Regions from separate parts of the Pseudoalteromonas sp. 2CM28B genome, predicted to be linked through region 2. Evidence: riboswitches for the same ligand, from Rfam matches in the RefSeq annotation. Region 2 holds a riboswitch; each other region holds the start of a gene.
The links. Region 2 has a riboswitch for lysine ahead of dapA (4-hydroxy-tetrahydrodipicolinate synthase). Riboswitches for the same ligand answer to the same signal wherever they lie in the genome.

Region 1 (7,881 bases), on a different contig from region 2:
TCTGGTAGCTGATATTCGTGATGCTCAAACTCAGCCAGGCTTGCCATGTAGGCTACTATATGGCGCTGTTGACCCAATGAATACTTTTGCGCATCGCTTACAAAATGTGGCTGCACGGCGCTGAGCATATTATCTACCCCATTTTTACGTATTAGTCCTAATACTTTTGCTACTTGGCGGGTAACAAGGTTGTTACGGCGCAACTCTTCACGCAGTGGCATAAGCATATCGGCACTTTTTCGTAAGCTTGTCCGGCCAACTAAGTGCATTTCTAGAATGCGGGTACGCAATTGCTCAAGCATGCGTTTATCGTTGTACGCTTTGCCTGAGCGTTCAATGTGTTCTATTTGGGTGCTAATTTGTTGCTCAATAAGGGTAAAGCAGGCATGAAAGTCGCCTCTAATATCCACCATTTCCAGCATGGGTTCTATATACTCATCAAACGCTTCTATCACGGCTTTATAGCGTTTTTGTAGCGACTGCACCGCATTATTAGATTTGGCTTGCTCAACAATATTTAAAATAGCGTTTTCGTTGTGTAAAAACAGTTTGATTATTTTACGCACCCGATCATCCATAATACGGCTAAAGCGGCGTAAATCATCAAAATCTTCTATTTCACCGGCATTGAATAGCCGATTACCTAAACGGGCCAAATCATCAACCAAGACACTAATTTCTTGTGCTAAGCCTAAATGTTCTTCTTGCAGTAAAAAGGTGGCAAAGTCGGCAATGGCGCGGTTAATTTCCAGTTGTGACGATTTAGCCAGCGGAATAATAATTTCTTGATTCAATAACCGGTTGGTTTCTTTATAAATACGCTCATTATTCCACGTGGGTTGCTTTTGCTTAATGGCATTTTGAAGATCTTTAATACTAAAGTCGGCCATTTTAAAGCGCTTAAATAATAGCTCTAATACACCCCAGTGTTCATTTAGGGTATTAAGTAGCTTTTTAGCTGGGATCATAAGGCGTTGCAACTTCCTAGTATTCGTTATTTTATATTTCTCGAACTTATATGGTATTCGTTTTTGCGACGATTTAATAATAGTTTTTACACCCGCTTAGTGATAGTATCCGCGCCGAATATAGGCACATAGAGTTTGTGGGTATATTTTTTACATGGTTTCAATTTTTACTTAACCCCGAAGGTTGTTTAATATCATGGTTTCCTCGATTATCCTGACGCTGATAGCGATTGCATTTTTGCTTATCGTTATTGAGGATGTGATCCACGTAAACAAAGCAAAAACGACATTATTTTTTGGTACACTTTGTTGGATTATCTCCTTTATTTTTCCTCTTAATGGGCAAAGCCCCGAAACGATTCAAACCCTCCTAGACCACAATATTTTAGAAATTGCTTCTTTATGGCTGTTTTTAATGGCCGCAATGACCTTTGTTGCCTATTTAAACTCTAAAGGACTTATCGAAAATGTTGTGAACCGGATTATGCCAACCAGCATTAGTGAGCGTAAGCTAATGTTTTTGGTGGGGTGTTTTGCGTTTTTATTTTCATCTATTTCAGACAACGTTACGGCCACGCTAATATCACTGGCAGTGATTATGTCATTAAAGCTTGAAGCCAAAAAGTTAGTTAAGTACGCCACGCTTATTGTATTTGCTGTAAACTCCGGTGGTGTATCACTTATCACGGGTGATGTAACCACACTTATGATTTTCCTTGATGGTAAAGTATCAATTAGCAATTTATTACTGTTAATTGTGCCTGCGTTACTAAGTGTATTATTACTGGCTACTTTGTTATCAATTGGCATGAATAAGCAACTCGAGTTTAAAAAAACTAAATTTAAACGTATTGAAAAAACCGACATAACCATTGCGGTTATTTTCTTCACTACGGTGATTGCTACGCTTACATTGAGCGTTTTATACAGTGTACCGCCTCTGCTTACTTTTTTATTGGGTTTATCTATTATGTTTTTAGTCGCGCAATTTTTAATGCGCAAAAAAGACATCAACAAAGATATGATCGATTTTATACGCGACATAGAGTACGACACCTTATTGTTTTTCGTGGGTGTGTTACTGCTTGTTGGTGCGTTAAAAGAAGTTGGGGTACTGAGCCAATTTACTAATTTGTATACGGTAATGGCGCCAGAGTACGCAAACTACTTAATGGGTATTTTATCTGCAGGTGTTGATAACGTGCCACTAACGGCAGCGTTATTAAAAGCCGACATTGTAATGAGTCAACAGCATTGGTTGTCGTTTACGTATGCAACTGGTGTAGGTGGCTCTATGCTAATCATTGGCTCGGCAGCCGGTATTATAGCCATGAGTAAGGTAAAAGAGCTGACGTTTGCAAGTTACCTTCGCTTATCGCTGTATTTATTACTGTGTTACACCTTTGGTTATGCGGGCTCTTACTTAATGGGTAGTTTTATTTGATTTTAGTGTAAAACGACTTGACAGCTAGACGTCTAAACGATAACTTTCAAAGCCGCACTCTTAGTGCGGTTTTGTTTTATTAGCCACAGGTTAATAATACATTCAGAAGAGGTGCGATACTTAGGTACTTAATGTGAGGCAACGACAGCCTGCGACCATTAAGGAGGGAAGTACTCGCCGAGGAAAATAATGGGTCGTTACTATTGTTTTTCGGTTTATGGGGCTGAATCCTCAAAACTGTCACCAATTTAGGTGGAGAGCTTCTGGCAGTAGATTTTTCTTATCTTTATTTCCTGCCAAGTTCTTCTTGTTTTATTGCGGTTTGGATGCCGCGAAAGGAGACGAAATGACTACCCAATCAGTGCCACAAAGTTCACAGTGCACAAAATCAGATTACATTGTTGCCAAATTTGGTGGCACCAGCGTTGCTAACTTTGAGGCGATGAGCCGTTGTAGCGAAATTATCGTAAACGATAAAAATGTACGTATTGTTGCAGTAAGCGCCAGTGCCGGAGTGACCAATCATTTAGTGGAGCTTTGCAAAGCGGGTATTGAAGCCGCTAAACGCCAACAGCATATTGATGGTGTACTTGCGATTCAGCAGGCTATTTTAAATGACCTGTCGTTAGATGATGATTTAGCCCTTGGGTTTAATCAAACGCTTGATGCATTTCAAACGTTGGCGGCACAAACACTCAATACAGAGCAGCAGTTCGATGAGCTACTTAGCTTTGGCGAGCGTTTATCGTCGTACTTATTTACCCAAGTACTAAGGTTAAAGGGTTTAAATGCCACTCGTTTTGATGTGCGCCAGGTGCTTAAAACCGATAGCCAATTTGGTAAAGCAACACCAAATGTGGGCGCCACAGCGCAAGCCGCTAAAACACATTTAATTCCGCTGCTTGATGATAGCGTTATTGTAACCCAAGGGTTTATTGGTAGCGATGCAAACAATTTAACGACCACGCTCGGTCGAGGTGGCTCAGATTATAGTGCTGCACTGCTTGCTGAGGCTATTAACGCTAAAAGTGTGCATATTTGGACTGACGTAGTGGGTATTTTTAGCACCGATCCTCGTTTGTGTGTAAAAGCCACTCCTATTGCGCGTTTAAGTTTTGATGAAGCAGCAGAAATGGCGACCTTTGGCGCTAAAGTGCTGCACCCAGCTACAATTTTGCCTGCCAGTCGCAGCCATATTAATGTGTTTGTTGGCTCAAGCACAGAGCCAGAACTTGGCGGTACGTGGATTGAACGTGAAAAATCGCAGCTACCTGGTATTCGTGCGGTAACGCAACGTAAAAATCAAATATTATTAACCCTTAAAAGCCCAGAAATGTTATTAGCCAGTGGCTTTTTAGCGCGTATATTTACTATTTTAAGTGAGTGCAATATTTCGGTAGATTTGGTCACCACCTCTGAAATTAGTGTGGCAATTACCCTTGATAATGCGCCTAATGCATCACGTCCAGAGCTAGATCAAGCATGTTTAGATAAGCTTGCTGAATTTTGCCATGTATCGGTTGAAAACAATTTAACGCTGGTGGCATTAATTGGCTCTGAAATTGTTTTGCGCCAACATGAAATGAATTTAATGAAAGTATTAAGTGATTTTAATATTCGACTCATTTGTCATGGTGCAAGTAAACATAACTTGTGCTTTTTAGTTGAGCAAAGTGAGTCTGATGCCGTGGTTCAAGCGATTCATAGTCGATTACTAGAAAGTGATTGCGCTGCGTAAATCGTTAATAGTTATTATTGAGCACCGCCAGTCGGTGCTTTTTTTTGCCACAACGCTAATATCAAACATGTCGTTATGTGCTCCAACCACGGTATTGCTACAAGCTGTAAGCTGAGTGTTATTAAGTTCGTTAAACACATTAGGGCTTAATAATTGAGCAATGGGGCGGCTGGTGGCTTTAGCCAGCGCTTCTTTTAATGTCCAAATCCTAAAAAAATGATGTGCTTGAGTTGTTATGTTATCTGAATCGATTATTGAGCTCACTTCGGCTGGGTGGTAAAAGTGCTTAGCGAGTTTATTAAAAGGGCGCTTTAAATTAATTTTTTCAATATCAAAGCCAAAATGAGTTGATGCTACATTTAACGCTGCACCTACAAAACCATGAGAATGAGAAATACAGCAACTAATCACGCCTGTTGTATTTTTAATATGTAATTCTAATTTACTGTTATCGGGGTTAAATTCAGAACTAATATCACACAGCTTTAATGATGCGTAAGAAGAACAAGCGGTTTTTACTAGGTATTTAAGCACTAAACGTGTGGCTAAATATTCTTGTTTAGCTTGTGGGTTTTTACGCCGATTAATAATATTGAGCTCAAAAGGGCTTAAATAGTGGGGTAAATCAAATTCACCCACATTGAGGGTGGTCGCGTTAAGCAACGCAATGCAATGGCTGTTATTTGCTAAAGCGGGCGTGATTTCTAGCTGGTTTTCAAAGTAAGTTACACTCATCATTGCTCGTTATAAATGACGACCGATTACATATTTATTACCCAAAGCTGGATAGTTTGTGAGCGGTTGTTAGTTGTTGTGAGCGCTAAGTACATTTTTATTACTCAGTCGCTCTTAAATATGGTTTAATTCGCATTCGTTAAAATAATAACAGATTTGTAGGTGTATGGCACAAGTGCGTGATGGTTTTCAAAGTCGACTAGGTTTTGTATTGGCAGCAGCCGGTGCAGCGGTAGGCTTAGGTAATATATGGGGTTTTCCTACGCAGGCTGCTAATCATGGTGGCGGCGCATTTTTACTGGTTTACTTTATCGTTATTTTTTTGCTGGCGTTACCTGCTTTGTACACCGAGCTGTATTTAGGTTACAAAGCCCAAGCTAACCCCGTTAAAGCACTAAGCCAAGCATGGCAAGATCACGCCCCTAAAGTGGGAGCCGCAGCAGGCTATATTGGCCTTGCCGGTGCCATCGTTATGTTAAGTTTTTACTCAATTGTGGCCGGTTGGATGCTTTCCTACGCTATAGAGCCTATAAGTAGCTTTTTTGGCTTGCAGAGCTTGAGTGAGTTTTTACATAGTGACTCTATGTTACGTAATTTTATTTTTACGCCGCTTATGCTTATTCTAACCGCCAGTATTATTTTAAAAGGGGTGAAGTCGGGAATAGAAACCTGGTCACGCCGTTTAATGCCGCTTTTACTTGTTCTCCTCATTGGGCTTATTATTTATATTGCAACGTTAGATGGCGCAAGCGAAGGGTTTGCTGCCTATTTAGTGCCTGACTTTAGCAAAATACTCGACCCTGATTTAATTATTGCCGCAATGGGGCAAGCGTTCTTTTCGTTGTCGCTTGGGGTAGGCTGTATGATGATTTACGGCTCATATTTAAAACCCGGAGCTAACTTACCAAAATTAACCGCAAGTGTTGCGCTACTTGATACCAGCGTGGCGTTTTTGGCGGGCTTATTAATAATTCCGGCTATTTATGTTGCCCAGTACAATGGCGTTGAAGTATTTAATAACGGTAAATTAATTGGTGAGGGACAACTTATTTTTGCCATATTACCTGAGCTATTTGGCACTATGGGTGAAATTGGTTTATTGGTTGGCTTATTATTTTTTGTATTGATGTCGATAGCTTCAGTTACCTCAACTATTTCGTCAACTGAGATCCCTGTGGCATTTTTGGTTGAAAACCACAATGTAGATAGAACCAAAGCAACATGGGCAGTCAGTGCTGTTGTGCTTATTTGTGCCAGTACCATTATTTTAAACTTTGATTGGTTGTTTGGTTTAGTGATTATGGTATTTACCCAATACCAATTGCCGTTAATGGGGCTATTTTACTTTATAACGGTAGGCTGGCTATGGCAACGTGGTAATAAGCTGCACAAAGCAAGTAGTGGGCCGCACTATTGGTTTGCACAATATATTCGCTTTGTGTGTCCTATACTTATGACCTTAGTATTTGTAAATGTAGCGTTTGGTTAAAAACTTTTAAACGCGAATTTAAAAATGCCGTTTTAAAAAGCGAACTATTGGGAGTCACCCGAAAGTTCGCTTTTTACAGTTTAAATGACTTGATATTACAATACTTGATTGGTTAGCGTTTGCCCTTGAGCAAGCTCGTTTGCATTTTGTAATGTTATATTAGCGATTTCGGTTAGAGCTTCTTGAGTAAAAAAGCCTTGATGCCCTGTTATTAACACGTTTCTAAAACTCACTAAGCGAGAAAATATATCGTCTTGATTTATTTCTTCACTGTGGTTTTTAAAAAACAGCTCTGATTCTTGTTCGTACACATCAAGCCCTAAATACCCCAGTTTTTGTGATTTAAGTGCTTTAATACACGCTTGGCTGTTTACCAGCGCACCGCGCGAAGTATTAATGAGCATGACCCCGGTTTTCATTTTATTAAATGCAACGTCATCGATTAAATGATGCGTATCTTCGCTCAGCGGGCAGTGCAGTGAAATTATATCGCTTTGGGCAAGTAGGGTATTTAAATCGGTAATAGTGTAATTGCCTGGTTTTGCAAAAGGGTCACACACTAAAACGTTAGCGCCAAAACCATTTAAAATGTTACACAGTGCCAAGCCTATTTTACCGCAGCCTATAATACCTATGGTCTTGTTATGTAAGTTAAACCCAAGTAAGCCATTTAAATCAAAGTTGTCTTCGCGTACGCGGTTATAAGCTTTGTGTGTTTTACGGCTGAGGGTAAGCATAAGGGCAACACAATGCTCCGCGACTGCCTCAGGGCTGTAGGCGGGTACGCGTAATACGCTTAAGTTATGCTGTTTGGCAACGGGCAAGTCAACGTTATTAAACCCCGCACAGCGTAATAAAATAGCGCTAACACCCAATGTGGCAAGTTGCTCAATTACCGCTTTATCAACAGAATCGTTGACAAATACGCACACAGCGTCAAAGTTTTTAGCTAATATTGCCGTCTGCGCCGATAAACTTTGCTCAAAATAAGTAATAGTGATGTTAGAAAAGCCATTTAAACTTTGCTCAAAAAAAGGGCGCTCATATTTCTGAGCACTAAAAAAAGCAATATCCATTAACTAGCTCCAAGTAATCAATTATTTTATTACCATAAACTATTCTTACTATAGATGCTTCACTCTTGTTGTTTTAATTACGACAGGATTATTTTAATACAGCCGAACGGACTCCTAAACGAGCGGTCGTCGGTTTTATAACGGGCACTGATTCTAAGCAGCTTGTTATTACATTATGTAATGACTCCGGTTTAGTTCGCGGTGCATAGCGAGCAACCAGCTGCCCTTGTGCATTAACTAAAAACTTAGTGAAGTTCCATTTTATTGCTCGGTTTTGTGCAATACCCCGTGTATGAGATTTTAAATAACTAAACAGTGGATGCGTATCTGGGCCATTTACCATGACCTTATTAAACACCTCAAAATTAATTGAAAAATGTTTTTGATAATAGTCTTTAATGGCCATTCCCTCTAATGGCTCATTTTTATCA
Region 2 (7,881 bases):
TTATTGCAGTGATACATGCGATTCCAATTAGTCCCCGTAATGGGATCGAATCGGCCAAGGGTAAATTCCCCCGACTTTTGATTACAGCCAATGGGGTTAGCGTAAGGAACTAAGGTAATATCACCTTTTAAATTAAGTGCTTTTAGTTGCTCAAGTAATTGGTAAATTACCGCGTTGCCTTGCACTTCTGCGCCATGCATATTAGCTTGTATATACACACTTGGGCCGGTGCCATCGCCTTTTAAACGATACACAGGAATAGTCAGTGGTAGTCCGTTTGCGACTTCGCCAACTACAATGTTTTCTTGGCTTATAGCTGTGGTGTTATTCATCTTTTTTACCTCAAGTAGTGGCTTGCATCTTCTGCTTGTCGCACGCAACTCAATACGCCATTGTGTATAACATATTCACCGGCCAGCTCATGACATAAAAAGTACGGCATACTTTCGGTAAAACCGTAGGCACCGCATTGACTAAATACTAACCAGTCTTGCTCATTTAAATCACTGGGTAATTGGTGCTCTCCTAAGCAATCAAGTGCAGTACATAAGGGGCCGTATAGGCTCATTGCTTGATTTGCTGCGTTTGAATCTCGTAACAAACGCGCAGGGAAATCTTGACTGGTGACCGCAGGGCGCAATAAATGATTAATGCCGCCGCTCATAATCACCTGTTGTTGGCCGTAATTTAGTTTGCGCTCAACAACAGGTGTGACGTAGTGGCCGCATTCGCCTACAGCGTAGCGACCTAGTTCCATCCATAGCTCAGTAACCCCCGCATCGCATTTAATTTTTGCAAGCGCCTCTATGAGTGCATCCCAACTTAGAGTGGGCGTATCAAGTGTATAGGGAATACCTAAACCACCACCTAAATCCAGCACCTTGAGGTTAATATTTAAATCCTCAGCAAGTTGCCTTAACGGCGCAATCATTTGTGTCCACAGTTCAGCAAGTTTGTCGCTGCTAAGCATGTTGCCCCACTGAAAAATATGCAGACCGTCAAAATTAAGTGCATAGTAGTCACTGGTATTTAGCGCCTGCCACTCGTCGCACCCTAAGCCAAATGGAGTAAGACTATCGCCCCCTAGCGGGTTTTTATCACCCTCGGGCCAGCGTAATTGAACGCGCAGTAATACTTGCAACTGGCACTGCTGAGCAATCGCTTGTTCGTTGAGCCAACGTACCTGATTGAGACTTTCGGCCACAAAGGTACGTACGCCACGCGCAATAAAGTGCTTAATTTGTTTTGGGCTTTTTGCAGGCCCCGTGTTGAGCACGCGTTCACTGTTAATTCCTTGAGCAAGGACTTGCTCAAGCTCGCCTTTACTGGCGACATCAAAGTTAAAACCAGCGTTATTTAAACGTTGGATCACGCTAGATAACGGGTTCGCTTTAACTGCATACCAGAGTTTTACCTCGGTTTGTGCTACTAAACGCGTTAAATGTGTGTTTAGTGAATCAAGATCATAAACAAAAAAGGGCGTATCAAGCTCAGTTGATAGCTTATCAATAGCGCTTTTAACGGGCGTGCTCAAAAAGGTCATTAACGTAAAACCTCTTCAAGCAATAATGACGCGTCACTTTGCTCGTCACGGTATTTAACAATTAACGCACACGACATGCTTAAGCCTTGCTCACGCGCCCAATCGTTTGACGCAGGGCGAGATCCAGGGATCACAATCGCGTATTCAGGGATAGCTTCGCCTTTATCAAGCTGGCGCTCATTTACGCAGTCATAAACAGGGATGGTTGCAGATAAGCGAACACCTGGAGCAAGTACCGCGCCTTTTTTAACTACCACGCCTTCAACAATCACACAGCCTGCACCAATAAAGGCATCATCTTCAATAACCACAGGGCTGGCACCAATGGGCTCAAGTACCCCTCCTAATTGTACCGCTGCGCTTAAATGCACATTTTTACCTACTTGAGCACACGACCCTACGAGCGCGTGGCTATCTACCATAGTGCCCTCGTCAATAAATGCACCAATATTTACGTACGCAGGTGGCATAATAATAGTGCCTTTGGCAACATGTGCACCACGGCGCACACTTGAACCACCGGGTACCATGCGAACGCCTGCTGTGGCGTCAAAGCTTTGCGGTGCTAAGTTATGTTTATCAACAAAACCGCCAGCAAACTCGGTGTTTTGACCGTTTTTAAAGGCTTCTAAAATGCCTTGCTTTACTTCTACGTTAGCGTGCCATTGGCCGTTTTCGTCTTGTGTTGCTGCGCGAACCGCGCCCGTTTCTAAATTATTTAATAGTTCTAACCAGTTCATTATAAAAACCTGTATTTAATGCCAAGATAAAATGGTGTTGTTTGCCGATGAAATGTCATCGGTGTGTGTCAACTCAAGGTGTGTTAAAGGTGGGCGTAGATACGGACTGTCAATACGCCCTTGTAAATGCATTAACACTTTGACTGGGATAGGGTTGGCTACTGAGAATAAGCTATTGATAGCACTAGACCACTGGACAAAAAGATTAGGGTGTTGGCCGCTTAAACTGCGCTTTACAAACTCATGGGTTTGCACTGGCCATGCATTGGCTGCAACCGACACTAAACCTTTTGCACCTGCTTGGGCAAAATAAGGCATGAGGGCATCATCACCACTAAAAATAGCTAAATCAGGCGCCGCTTTTCGAAAGGCTTCAAATTGAGAGATAGAGCCACTGGCTTCTTTGAGTGCCCATAAATTTTTATGATGTTTGAGGTTTTCAATAGTCGCAATGGGAATGCTTACGGCGCTTCGTCCTGGTACGTTATAAAGCATACACGGATGAGAACTGGCATTGAGCAGGCTTTCAAACCAATGTGTTTGCCCCACTGCACCGGGTTTGGCGTACAAAGGCGAGCCAAGTAAAAAACCATGGATAGGCAGTTGGTTGCAGTAGTTAACCCATTCAAGCTGCTGCTTTAAGTTACTACCGCCTACCGTAACCATAAGGGGGACGCTCGGCTGTAATTGGCAGACATGCTCTACGATGGCTTGCTGCTCTTTTAGGGTCAGGGCTAACCCTTCGCCAGTGCTACCAAGTAATAAAATGCCGTTGTTAGCGGCTTCTTGTTCGGCCACCAAGGTGTCTAAGGTTGCGTAACCAACTAGGCCATTTTGATCAAATGGGGTGATCAGCGCAGTCCATAAATGGAAATTGTTAATATTGAAGTTGTTGATCATCTCTCACGAACTTATAGGGCATTCGTCGAGTTTTTGGCGGGTATTTAGGATGCCTGACTCTTTGAATGTGTTTATAATTCGAAGAGCGAATGGGCTTAAATAATAGGGCGCACGGCCTTATTATACTAAGACCAGAAGCTCTCCACCAAATATGTTATTGGTGACAGTCGCTAGGATTCAACCTAGTCGCCCGAAGTAATCTTTCACAAAAAAGTGTTACCTCTCGGCGTTAATTCCCCTCACGTATGCTCATTGGAGTTTGCGCTCCTAACATACGCTACCTGAATAACGCACCTCTTCTAGCCCTTTGTACTCGCTACTTGAAAAGCCAGTTAGCAAATACAATGTAATAGGGTAAGTGCGGCGATTAAACCATTTTAGCCGTCTAGGTGTCAAGTGACTAAATTCAGATTGATTCATCCTGATTGACAGTTATTACGTATTGGCTGCTTTTCTCGTACACTAACCTCACAGTAGAAGTAAGGTATTAAGCAGATGGAAAAATTTAGCGATATTTATAAGCGAGCAGTGGAGCGAAAGGGCTCTGAAAAAATGCTTAAGTTGTTACTCGCAAAACCTTTATCAACAAAGCAACTCAGCACATTAAGTGATGATGATTGGCTAGAAGAATTTACTCGCAAGGTATTTCAAAGTGGTTTTTATTGGTCGGTGATCAATAGTAAATGGGCAGGATTTAGAGAGGTTTTTTGGGATTTTAATGTTGAAAAGTTACTGATGATGCCACCGGATATGCTTGAGCAAAAAGCCAGTGATGAGCGGATTGTACGCAACTATAAAAAAGTAAAAACTATTACTGAAAATGCATATATGATCCATGAAGTTGCGCAGCAGCATGGTAGTTTTAGTCAGTTTATAGCTAATTGGCCAAGTGAAGATATTATTGGTTTGTGGGCATATTTGAAAAAACAGGGTGCGCGTTTAGGGGGCAATACCGGTCCTTATGCTTTGCGTGCATTAGGGAAAGACACCTTTTTATTATCCCGAGACGTAGAGAGCTATTTACGTGCGCACAAAATTATAGATGGCGGCTTACAAACCAAAAAATCATTAAATGCCGCGCAAGCTTTTTTTAATGAACTGCAGCAGCAAAGCGGTTTAAGTATGCAAGAGCTAAGCTTAATTGTCGCTTATGGTGTCGGCGACAACCGAGTAGGAATAAGCCAACAACAATAGGATTAATCATGAAATTAGTGCCAAGGTATACCAATATTGGTGACGGCTTTGCTATTAGCGATCATCCGGCTAAAGTGGCAGCGCCACAGTTATTGTTATGGAATGAGCCCCTAGCTAAGCAATTTAATATACAGGTGAGTGCCGATTCACGAGCAAATATATTCAGTGGAAATGAACCTCAAGCAGTTTCTGCAGTGGCACTGGGATATTCTGGTCATCAGTTTGGTCACTTTTCACCGCGACTAGGGGATGGTAGGGCGCATTTGCTCGGTGCGATTAGCGATGATAAAAATCAGTTTTGGGATGTGCAATTAAAAGGCGCTGGTGCTACGCCATTTTCGCGCGGAGGCGATGGCCGCTGTGCATTAGGTCCAGCTATTCGTGAGTACGTAATGAGCGAAGCTATGCACGCGCTTGGTATTCCAACAACGCGTTGTTTAGCCGTGGTTGGCAGTGGCGAAACCGTTTATCGCAACCCACCTCAACCAGGTGCTATTGTAACCCGACTCGCCAGCAGTCATATACGGGTGGGCTCGTTTCAATATTTAGCCACTCAAGGTGACGTTACTAGCCTAAAAAACTTAGCCGACTTAGCCATTCAAAGACACTATCCCGAGATTAACAGCACTGGTGCTCAGCGTTATTTAGATTTTTTAGCTGCAGTGATCGCCAACCAAGTCAAATTAGTCGTAAGTTGGATGAGGGTGGGGTTTATTCATGGTGTTATGAACACCGATAACACCTTAATTAGTGGTGAAACCATAGATTACGGCCCATGTGCCATGATGAACCAGTTTGATTTTGATACCGTGTTTAGCTCTATTGATAAACAAGGGCGTTATGCGTTTGGTAATCAGCCAAACATGGCAAGTTGGAACTGTGCCCGCTTAGCAGAGAGTCTAATGGCGCTGATCAGTGATGATGACGAGCAAGCGGTGGCATTGATGACGCCTTTAATTGAGGGCTTTTCAACGCAATTTAACCAACAATTTAGCGCTATGTGGACGCAAAAGTTAGGGTTAACAGTCGCGGATGATAAAGATAATAAGTTGGTGGGAGAGTTACTAGGGTTATTAAAACAACACCAGCTTGATTATACCAATACTTTTAATGCGTTAACTGAATCGTTAACTGGACAAGCGCAAATACCATCAGCACTCGTATCGTGGGCACAGCAATGGCAAACACGAACTAACGAGCATAGTTATAATATAATGCGACAGGCAAATCCAAGTGTGATTCCCCGTAATCATATTATTGAAGATATTATTACTCAGTACACTACGCATGGGGATAGTGAGCTACTCAGTCGTTTTAGCAAAGTGATGTCGAGCCCTTACACAAGCAATATGCAAGCTACAGAGTTTCAACAGCCGCCTGAAGATGATAAGAATTATCGTACTTTTTGTGGTACTTAAGTATTGTTTGTTGCATCTTAAAATGAATATAAAAGGTCATTTTTTACTCCTGCAATGTTCATTCATAGAGTAAACTATGAACGAGTGATACCATAACTCCATAAAGGCCAGTGATCGTGTGGGGTTTAAAGCGATTGTTTGCTTTTTGAGCTAGCCTGTGTTCATCGACATTTTTTATGAGCTAGTTTTATTATCCTAGATATTGAAAAAATATATTTGCGTTAAGCATTGATTAACAAAGACTCAGTTACTATATAAGTAAGTTAGAAGAGCTAGCAATGCTTAGCTATATTTTTAGTTGTTAAAATGGGAAGAAAACAATGAAATTAAAATCACTTACAATGGCTATTGCGTTAGCTGCAACTAGCGCATCTACTTTCGCAGCCGAGCAAGAAGGCTTTTACATCGGTGCATTCGGCGATTATTACGATGCTTCGTGGAAAAACATGCGTGAGCAAGCTGGCCTTGACGTTAATGAGTCAACAGGCTGGGGTGCTGAATTAGGCTACCGCTTTAATGATTACTGGAGTGCGCGTTTAGAGTACGCAGACCTAGACTTTAATGCTCACGACAAAGTATTGAACAACCGCAACGATATTGACGGCGAACGTTATGGTATCGATGCACTTTACCACTTTGGTGGCGGTCCTTTCTACGGTTTATTTGGTCTGAAAGATATTGATGTTGTTGATGACAACACGTTTTTAAACGCAGGTGTAGGTTACCGACACTTTGTTACAGACAACTTTTTTGTTAATGCTGAAACCAGTGTTTACCAAGGTTTAGATAAAGGCTACACAGATGTTGGCGCTAAATTAGGTATAAACTACTTCTTTGGTCAAAAATCGGCGCCAGTAACACCGGTTGAGCCTGCACCAGAGCCAGAAATTGTTCCTGTGCCGGTAGCACTTGCTGATACAGATAAAGACAGCATCCCTGATGTAGATGATAAATGTGCCAATACACCTATGACAGATGCTGTTGGTAGCGATGGTTGTACACTTTATGAAGATACTGAAGTAACAGTAAGCTTGTTAGTAACATTCCCTAACAATGATTCTTCAGTTTCGCAGCAGTACTTAAATGATATTGATGAAGTAGCGACTTTCTTAAAAGAGTACCCAGATACAACAGTGCTTCTTGAAGGTCATACGTCTGCAGTAGGTAAAGCGTCTTACAATAAATGGTTATCTAAAAAACGTGCTGATGCAGTAGCTAAAAAGCTAATTGCTGATGGTATTGCAGAAGATCGCATTACAACGGTAGGTTTAGGTGAAGAACGCCTTAAAAATGAAGCGAATACGGCAAAAGCGCATGCTGAAAACCGCCGCGTTGAAGCACACGTAAAATCTATTAAACGTGTAAAAGTATTACGTTAATAGTCTCATTATTGAGTAAAAACCCAGCTTAGGCTGGGTTTTTTTATGGCTGCTTAATAGGTATTCATGGGAGTTGGTTTTACTTTGTTAACTATTCATATTATTAATAATCGGTATAACTAGTTGTATAACTGGATGGATTTTAATCTATGCACAAAAGCTTTATAATCGGCAGATAGAATACTATAGGTATTGGGTTATGGTGTGTTTAGTAAACACCACCGAATACTTTAACGTCACCAAGAGGGCAATACTGTGCTACAAGAATATCGTAAACACGTAGAAGAACGTGCCGCGTTAGGTATCGTACCAGCGCCATTAGATGCTCAGCAGACGGCTGATCTTATTGAGCTAATTAAAACGCCACCGGCAGGTGAAGAAGAGTTCATCCTAGAACTACTGATCAACCGCGTACCACCAGGTGTTGATGATGCAGCCTACATTAAAGCAGGCTTTTTAGCGGCTGTTGCTAAAGGTGAAGCTGTTTCTCCGTTGATTTCTAAAGAAAAAGCAGCTGAGTTACTAGGTACTATGCTCGGTGGCTACAATATTGCACCAATGGTTGAACTACTTGATGACGAAGCGTTAGCGCCAATTGTAGTAAAAGGCCTTTCGAACACATTATTAATGTTTGATGCGTTCTACGATGTAGAAGAAAAAGCAAAAGCAGGTAATGCATACGCCAAGCAAATTATAGAGTCTTGGGC
Region 3 (7,881 bases), on a different contig from region 2:
TTTCCTGCTCTATGTCTTCAAGGGCAATGGCTAGTTCGCTTAGTTGCTGTTCTTGGTAGGTATCAAAGTCTATTAATGCTTGATCAATTTTAGGCGCGTAGGCTGCTAACTTACCTTTAAGCACGGTTTGGTTTTCAAGCATTGATTCAAGCGCTGTTATTGGCTCTTGCATTGATTCAAGCGCTTTTAATTCGCGTTTAGCACGATTTACTTTATCAAACGAGCGACGCCATACTTCGTAAAAGTCCACTTTAGAGTTAGACATATGGCGTTCAAACACACGCAGCATAAAGCGTTTAACATCGCTTGCACCCAATTTGTGTAAGTTAAGAATACGCCTAAAAATTTCTTTATAAATGGCGGAGTCTTGCACGTTATTAAGCGGGATCATTTTTAAATTAATGTCGCCGTCAAAAGGGGTTGCGCCGCCGGTAAGTAGGGCGTTTAGCTCTTGTGCTTTAAGCTCTATAGGGTTGTAACCTTGCGTTTTTAAATGATTAAACAGCTTGGTAAACTTAATAATGGTATTACCTTGTGTGTACTGCGCTAAATCAAGTTTGCCTTGATAACAAAAGTACTGATGCGCGTAACCGGCTATTTTACCAAGGCCTGCTACACCAATAACCACCGAGCCATGGGGGAGGTTGGCTTCAAGCAAAATGTACGACTGATCTGATGAAAAATAAAATTTACGGGTTTCATCTAAATCGTGCCCGTCCCATTCGGTTAGGCGCAAATCGTTTATTAGCGGAAATTGCAGGGCGTTAATAACCGAGCTTTTACCGGTATTGTTTGGTGCACAAATAGAGCTACTTTTATCAAGCGGAATAACACACTTTGCATAGCCTGCGGTATTAAGTAGGGCGAGTTTACTTAGTCCGTATAAGTTTTTCATTGCTCGTCCTCAGTAATGTAGGTTTCTTCGTTTACTTCCATAAGTGCATCAATATAGCGGTGAATAGGCGCTTGTAACATAAAGCCGCCTTCTACTTCGCGGGCAAGGCCTAAACGTACCATGCGCAGGTATACGTCTTTACGTAAATCTGAGCCCGAAAATATCTCAAGTTGATCAAACAAGTGTTTATTAATTTGCACTAAGGTTTGCATCAGTTCTAAATCGTTTACTTCATCAAATAGGGCACGCATTGGGTCTTTACCCGTATTGGCAAAATGCTCAATTAAAATGTAAATAGTCAGTGCTATAGCACGGGATATTTTCCCCATGTTTGGCGTGCTTTCGTCGCTGGCAAAGTAGTAAAAGCCGCGGCTGTCGTGTTTTAAATCGTGACCAAGGGCGCTAAATAAGGCGCTGTAAGATTCTATGTGCTGGTCAAGCTCTTGCCACATTACGTTGTCTTGTTCGCAAATATGGTAACCCGCACCTAATTTTTTATTAATGGCTTGTAGGTGCGTAAGCTCGTCTAAGTTTATATGTGTCATGTGTTACTCGTCTGCCTGTGTATCTGGCTGAGGCGCAGAATTAAATGGGTATAACGAAAAATGCTGGCCGGCAATTTTTACGCGTGTCTTTTCATCGCTTTGGCTAATGTGAATTTCACTGTCGCTGACTAGTTTTTGATATAAAAATAGCATTTCGTCGGCGTCTAATTCTGGGTAGCTTTCATCTAAAAATTGCAGTAATGGCTGGGGCTTTTTACGTTTTTTATTAAAGCGTTTTGCAAAGCTTGTTTTAACATCGTGGTAATCAGGAATGTTTGGCGTAACAAATGCCGGCACGTCTTGTTGCTCTGGGAGCTGGTATTCTTCGTGTTCAAATTCTACCAAGCTTGCCATATAGGCAACTATATGACGCTGCTGGCCAAGCGAATAACGCTGCGCATCGCTTACAAAGTTTGGTTGTACCGCGCTTAGCATGTTGTCTACGCCATTTTTACGCACAAGGCCAAGCACTTTTGCTGCCTGGCGGGTAATTAGGTTATTACGGCGTAGCTCTTCGCGCAGTGGCATAAGCATATCGGCACTTTTGCGTAAGCTTTCTCGGCCAACTAAATGCATTTCGAGTATCCGAGTACGCAATTGCTCAAGCATACGTTTGTCGCTGTAGGCTTTGCCTGAGCGTTCAATGTGCTCTATTTGCTTACTTATTTGTTGCTCAATAAGTGTAAAACAGGCATGAAAGTCACCGCGAATATCGACCATTTCAAGCATCGGCTCTATGTATTCATCAAAGGCTTCTATTACCGCTTTGTAGCGCTTTTGCAAAGATTGCACCGCGTGATCAGATTTAGCTTGCTCAACAATGTTTAAAATAGCGTTTTCGTTGTGCGCGTAAAGCTTCATTATTTTACGCACCCGATCATCCATAATGCGGCTATAGCGGCGTAAATCGTCATAGTCTTCTATTTCGCCGGCATTATCTAATCGGTTTCCTAGGCGTGCTAAATCATCAACCAAAACGCTAATTTCTTGTGCTAAACCTAGGTGTTCTTCTTGTAATAAAAAGGTCGCAAAATCGGCAATGGCGCGGTTTATTTCAAGCTGGGATGATTTAGCCAATGGAATAAGTATATCTTGATTGAGCAAACGGTTTGTTTCTTTGTAAATGCGCTCGTTTGTCCATGTGGGCTGTTTTTGCTTAATAGCGTTTTGCACGTCTTTGAGGCTAAAGTCGGCCATTTTAAAACGTTTAAATAATAGCTCTAAAACACCCCAATGTTCGCTAAGGGTGTTAAGCAGCTTTTTAGCTGGGATCATAATGCGGTGATACATCCTAGTAATGAGTTAACTACGCTTAAAGCAGAGCGTAGTTTTTATATTTTTATAATAAAAAGTACTCGTTATTAACTGGCTTAATTTACACATTTTTTTAGCTGGCGTACAGGCGAGTTACATTAAGCGCTGTAAAAGTAGCCAGCAATGTAAACCTTGGCTAAATTATTCGCGTTATATTAACTAAAACACCTTGACAGCTAGACGTCTAAACGATAACTTTCAAAGCCCCGCTACACAGTGGGTTTTTGTTTTATTAGCCACAGGTTAATACAACATTCAGAAGAGGTGCGATACTTAGGTATTTAATGGTAGGTGACGAACGCCCATAACCATTAAAGAGGGAAGTACTCGCCGAGGAAAACAAGGTTACGTCAACCGTGTTTTTCGGTTTATGGGGCTGAATCCCCAAAACTGTCACCAACTTAGGTGGAGAGCTTCTGGCAGCGGACACATCTTATTTGCATTCCTTTGCCAAGTTCTTCTTGTTTTTTAGCGGTTTGGATACCGCGAAAGGAGACGAAATGACTACCCAATCAGTGCCACAAACAGTATCAGGCGCAAAATCAGATTACATCGTTGCCAAATTTGGCGGAACCAGTGTTGCAAACTTTGAAGCGATGAGTCGCTGCAGCGAAATTATTGTTGCAGATAAAAGCGTACGTATTGTAGCTGTGAGCGCCAGTGCCGGCGTAACTAACCACTTAGTTGCACTATGCAAACCCGACCTTAGTAAAGAGCAGCGCCAAGCACACATAGATGGCGTATTGGCTATTCAACAGGCTATTTTAGATGAGCTGTCACTTGATGCCGATTTAGCCGTAGGTTTTAACGAAACGTTAAAAGCATTTCAAATGTTAGCCCTTGAAACACTCACCACTGATCAACAACACGATGAGCTGCTTAGCTTTGGCGAACGTTTATCGTCTTATTTATTTGCTCAAGTGCTGCGCTTAAAAGGCTTAAATGCAGATAGGTTTGATGTGCGCAAAGTGCTTAAAACCGACAGCCAATTTGGTAAAGCAACGCCCGATGTTGCGGCCACTGCACAAGCCGCTAAAGATCTGTTAATTCCGTTATTAGATGAGCAAGTAATAGTTACACAAGGGTTTATTGGTAGTGATGAATTTGGCCAAACCACAACGCTTGGTCGCGGTGGCTCTGACTACAGTGCGGCGTTATTAGCAGAGGCTATTAACGCTAAAAGTGTACACATTTGGACCGATGTAGTGGGTATTTTTAGCACCGACCCGCGTTTATGCGCTAAGGCAACGCCAATTGCTCGTTTAAGCTTTGATGAAGCCGCAGAAATGGCGACATTTGGCGCAAAAGTATTGCACCCTGCGACTATTTTACCAGCAAGCCGTAGCCATATTAATGTATTTGTAGGCTCTAGCCGCGAACCGGAACGTGGAGGGACGTGGATTGAGCGTGAAAAATCGCAGCAGCCAGGTATTCGTGCCGTTACGCAGCGTAAAAACCAAATATTGCTAACGCTTAAAAGCCCAGAAATGTTATTAGCAAGTGGCTTTTTGGCCCGTGTATTTACCATTTTAAGTGAATTTAATATATCGGTAGATTTAGTTACTACCTCAGAAATTAGTGTTGCCATTACACTCGATAACGCGCCTAATGCCTCGCGACCTGAGCTTGAGCAAGCGTGTTTAGATAAATTGGCCGAATTTTGTCATGTATCGGTTGAAAATAACTTAACCTTAGTGGCGCTTATAGGGTCTGAAATACAGCTACGCCAGCACGAAATGAACTTAATGAACGTATTAAAAGAGTTTAATATTCGATTAATTTGTCATGGTGCAAGTAAGCACAACTTATGCTTTTTAGTAGAGCAAAGCGAATCAGATACCGTGGTACAAGCAATACACAGCCGCTTATTAGAAAGCGCTGCTTAAGCTTTTAAAGCCAAGTTATTCAGTATCCAAGTTATTAAGTATAAAGCACCGCCAGTCGGTGCTTTTTTTATGCGCCACGCTTATATCAAACTCTTCATTGGCAACCGTTATGCTGTTACTCGATGCTGTAAGGTTTAACAAAGAAAATTCATCAAATACATTTGGGCTAAGCAATTGCGCTATTGGGCGGCTAGTTGCTTTAGCGAGTGCCTCTTTTAAGGTCCAAATTCTAAAAAAGCTCTGAGCTTGCTCTTTTATAGCCAAAGGCGCGGTAATTAAGGCAATTTCAGCCTTATGATAAAAATGCTTAGCGAGCTTTTCGAATGGGCGTTTTAAGTTATTTTTTTCAATATCAAAGCCAAACTCCGCCTTAGTAACATTAAGTGCAACGCCAACTAAGCCATGCGAGTGCGAAATACAGGTATTTATAACGGTGTGGTTTATATGGAGCTGCAGTTTTGAGCATTCTTCATTAAAGTGGGTGCTCATTTTATTAAGCGGTATGTGTGCGTATTGGGGCTGAGTATGCTTTGCAAGTTGCTTTAGTAATATGCGCGATGCTAGATATTCTTGCTTTGCTTGCATGCGTTTACGACGATTTATAACGCTTAGCTCAAATGGGCTTAGGTACTGGGTTAAATCAAGGTGTTCTACATTAAGTGTGTTGGCATTAAACACTAAAATAGTATTGTTGCTAGGGGGTAAATCGCTATAAAAAGAAGGAGTAACACTTAGGGTGTTTTTAAAAAAGTGGTTAGTCATACGCGCTTAAAATAATTGAGTGCTGTAATTGTGAGCGGTTAACAGCGCTTATTTATGCCAAAAGCAATTTTATTACTCAGTTGGCATTAAATATGGTTTAATTCACAATAATCAAAGAATAACAGAATTTGTAGGTGTATGGCACAAGTGCGTGATGGATTTCAAAGCCGTTTTGGTTTTGTTTTAGCCGCTGCAGGCGCAGCAGTGGGTTTAGGTAATATTTGGGGTTTTCCTACGCAGGCGGCCAACCATGGTGGCGGTGCATTTTTATTGGTTTACTTTGTAGTTATATTTTTACTTGCGCTACCTGCGCTTTATACCGAACTTTATTTAGGCCACCAAGCGCAAGCAAACCCAGTAAAAGCATTGGGTAATGCGTGGCAAAATACCAACAAAAAAGTAGGGGCTGCCGCAGGATATATTGGCCTTGCGGGCGCTGTGGTTATGCTTAGCTTTTATTCTATTGTAGCTGGGTGGATGCTCTCTTACGCGATAGAGCCTATTACTACATTTTTTGGTTTTACCGCAGCAAGCGAATTTTTACACAGCGACTCCATGGTGCGTAATTTTATATTTACGCCGCTTATGCTTATTTTAACCGCCAGTATTATTTTAAAAGGGGTTAAATCAGGGATTGAAACTTGGTCACGCCGTTTAATGCCATTGTTATTGGTGCTACTAATAGGCTTAATTTTTTATATAGCCAGTTTAGAAGGCGCCAGCGAAGGGTTTGCTGCTTATTTAATTCCTAATTTTAGCCAAGTGCTTGATCCAAATTTAATTATTGCTGCAATGGGGCAGGCGTTTTTCTCGCTTTCATTAGGGGTTGGCTGCATGATGATTTATGGCTCGTACCTGCAGCCAGATGCAAACCTGCCAAAACTAACTGCAAGCGTTGCACTACTTGATACCAGTGTGGCATTTTTAGCAGGTTTACTGATAGTGCCTGCAATTTATGTAGCGCAACATAACGGGGTAGAGGTGTTTAGCGGCGGAAAACTTATAGGTGAAGGGCAGCTTATATTTGCTATTTTACCTGAGCTTTTTAGTACCATGGGCGAAATTGGCTTACTAATTGGGTTACTGTTTTTTGTACTTATGTCGATTGCATCGGTTACATCGACTATTTCTACCACAGAAATACCGGTAGCGTTTTTAGTAGAAAACCACCGCGTAGATCGTACTAAAGCAACGTGGGCCGTTAGCCTAGTGGTGTTAATATGCGCTAGTGCAATAATATTAAACTTTGAGTGGTTATTTGGTTTAGTAATCATGCTATTTACTCAGTACCAACTACCACTTATGGGGCTGTTTTATTTTATAACCGCAGGTTGGATGTGGAAACGCGGTAATAAGCTTCATAAAGCCAGCACCGGCACGCATTACTGGTTTGCTCAATACATTCGTTTTGTGTGCCCAGTATTAATGACTCTTGTTTTTGCAAACGTTGCGTTTGGCTGAAGTATTTTAAGCTTTACCCGTTATGTAAATAGCAAAACGGGTAAAGCAAATTAATGGGCCGCGGCTTTATAAAACCTCATTGGTTAAAGGTCTCTGTTCATTAATTTCTATTGCGTTTTGTATGGTGGTATTGGCAATTTCGCTAAGGGCTTCTTGAGTAAAAAAGCCTTGGTGGCCAGTTATTAATACGTTTTTAAAACTAACTAAGCGCGAGAATATATCGTCTTGGTTTATCTCGTCGCTATGGTTTTTAAAAAATAGCTCCGACTCCTGCTCGTACACATCAAGCCCTAAATACCCTAGCTTTTTAGTTTTAAGCGCATTTATACACGCTTTGCTATTAAGTAGCGCACCGCGCGAAGTGTTAATTAGCATTACCCCAGGTTTCATTTTATTAAATGCATCGTCATTTATTAAATGGTGTGTTTGCTCATTCAGTGGGCAGTGCAGTGAAACTATATCGCTTTTAGTAAGCAGCGAATCTAAATCGGTAATGGTGTAATTGCCAGGTGTTGCATAAGGGTCGCACACTAAAACATGCGCGCCAAAGCCATTTAAAATATTACAAAGGGCAAGGCCAATTTTACCACAGCCTATAATGCCAACTGTTTTGTCGTGTAAGTTAAAGCCTAATAAACCGTTTAAATCAAAGTTGTCTTCGCGTACGCGGTTATAGGCTTTATGTGTTTTACGGCTAAGGGTAAGCATAAGTGCAACACAGTGCTCAGCTACGGCTTCTGGGCTGTATGCGGGCACTCGTAATACCTTAATGTTGTGTGCTTTGGCAGCCACTAAATCAACATTATTAAACCCTGCGCAGCGAAGTAAAATAGTATTAATTCCTTGCTCAGCAAGGTGCTCAATAACGAGGGCGTTAACTGTGTCGTTTACAAATACACACACAGCATCAAACCCTTTAGCAAGCAGTGCTGTTTGCTCGTTCAGTGCTTGCTCAAAGTAACAAATCTCTATTTGAGGGTGTTTGTTAATATTGCGCTCAAAAAAAGGCTGCTCGTAT

Region 1: it holds a riboswitch for lysine, as region 2 does, so the genes downstream of both, lysC (lysine-sensitive aspartokinase 3) here and dapA (4-hydroxy-tetrahydrodipicolinate synthase) in region 2, are expected to answer to the same signal.
Region 3: it holds a riboswitch for lysine, as region 2 does, so the genes downstream of both, lysC (lysine-sensitive aspartokinase 3) here and dapA (4-hydroxy-tetrahydrodipicolinate synthase) in region 2, are expected to answer to the same signal.

Annotation. Positions count from the first base shown of each region.
Region 1 covers NZ_JALNTH010000009.1:90,352-98,232, reverse strand. Annotated here, with positions in the region: gene MTN96_RS14330 (hypothetical protein) at 1-968, opposite strand, end outside; gene nhaD (sodium:proton antiporter NhaD) at 1,165-2,412, shown strand; lysine riboswitch at 2,511-2,683, shown strand; gene lysC (lysine-sensitive aspartokinase 3) at 2,759-4,150, shown strand; gene MTN96_RS14315 (4'-phosphopantetheinyl transferase superfamily protein) at 4,127-4,885, opposite strand; gene MTN96_RS14310 (sodium-dependent transporter) at 5,052-6,374, shown strand; gene MTN96_RS14305 (2-hydroxyacid dehydrogenase) at 6,470-7,450, opposite strand; gene MTN96_RS14300 (glutathione peroxidase) at 7,539-7,881, opposite strand, start outside.
Region 2 covers NZ_JALNTH010000034.1:27,477-35,357, forward strand. Annotated here, with positions in the region: gene MTN96_RS28970 (succinylglutamate desuccinylase/aspartoacylase family protein) at 1-332, opposite strand, end outside; gene MTN96_RS28975 (PLP-dependent decarboxylase) at 338-1,543, opposite strand; gene MTN96_RS28980 (2,3,4,5-tetrahydropyridine-2,6-dicarboxylate N-succinyltransferase) at 1,543-2,283, opposite strand; gene dapA (4-hydroxy-tetrahydrodipicolinate synthase) at 2,299-3,183, opposite strand; lysine riboswitch at 3,311-3,490, opposite strand; gene MTN96_RS28990 (DNA-3-methyladenine glycosylase I) at 3,679-4,377, shown strand; gene MTN96_RS28995 (YdiU family protein) at 4,386-5,795, shown strand; gene MTN96_RS29000 (OmpA family protein) at 6,116-7,174, shown strand; gene acnB (bifunctional aconitate hydratase 2/2-methylisocitrate dehydratase) at 7,430-7,881, shown strand, end outside.
Region 3 covers NZ_JALNTH010000007.1:88,347-96,227, forward strand. Annotated here, with positions in the region: gene MTN96_RS11975 (ATPase) at 1-895, opposite strand, end outside; gene MTN96_RS11980 (hypothetical protein) at 892-1,440, opposite strand; gene MTN96_RS11985 (hypothetical protein) at 1,444-2,715, opposite strand; lysine riboswitch at 3,006-3,178, shown strand; gene lysC (lysine-sensitive aspartokinase 3) at 3,255-4,640, shown strand; gene MTN96_RS11995 (4'-phosphopantetheinyl transferase superfamily protein) at 4,656-5,402, opposite strand; gene MTN96_RS12000 (sodium-dependent transporter) at 5,541-6,863, shown strand; gene MTN96_RS12005 (2-hydroxyacid dehydrogenase) at 6,930-7,881, opposite strand, start outside.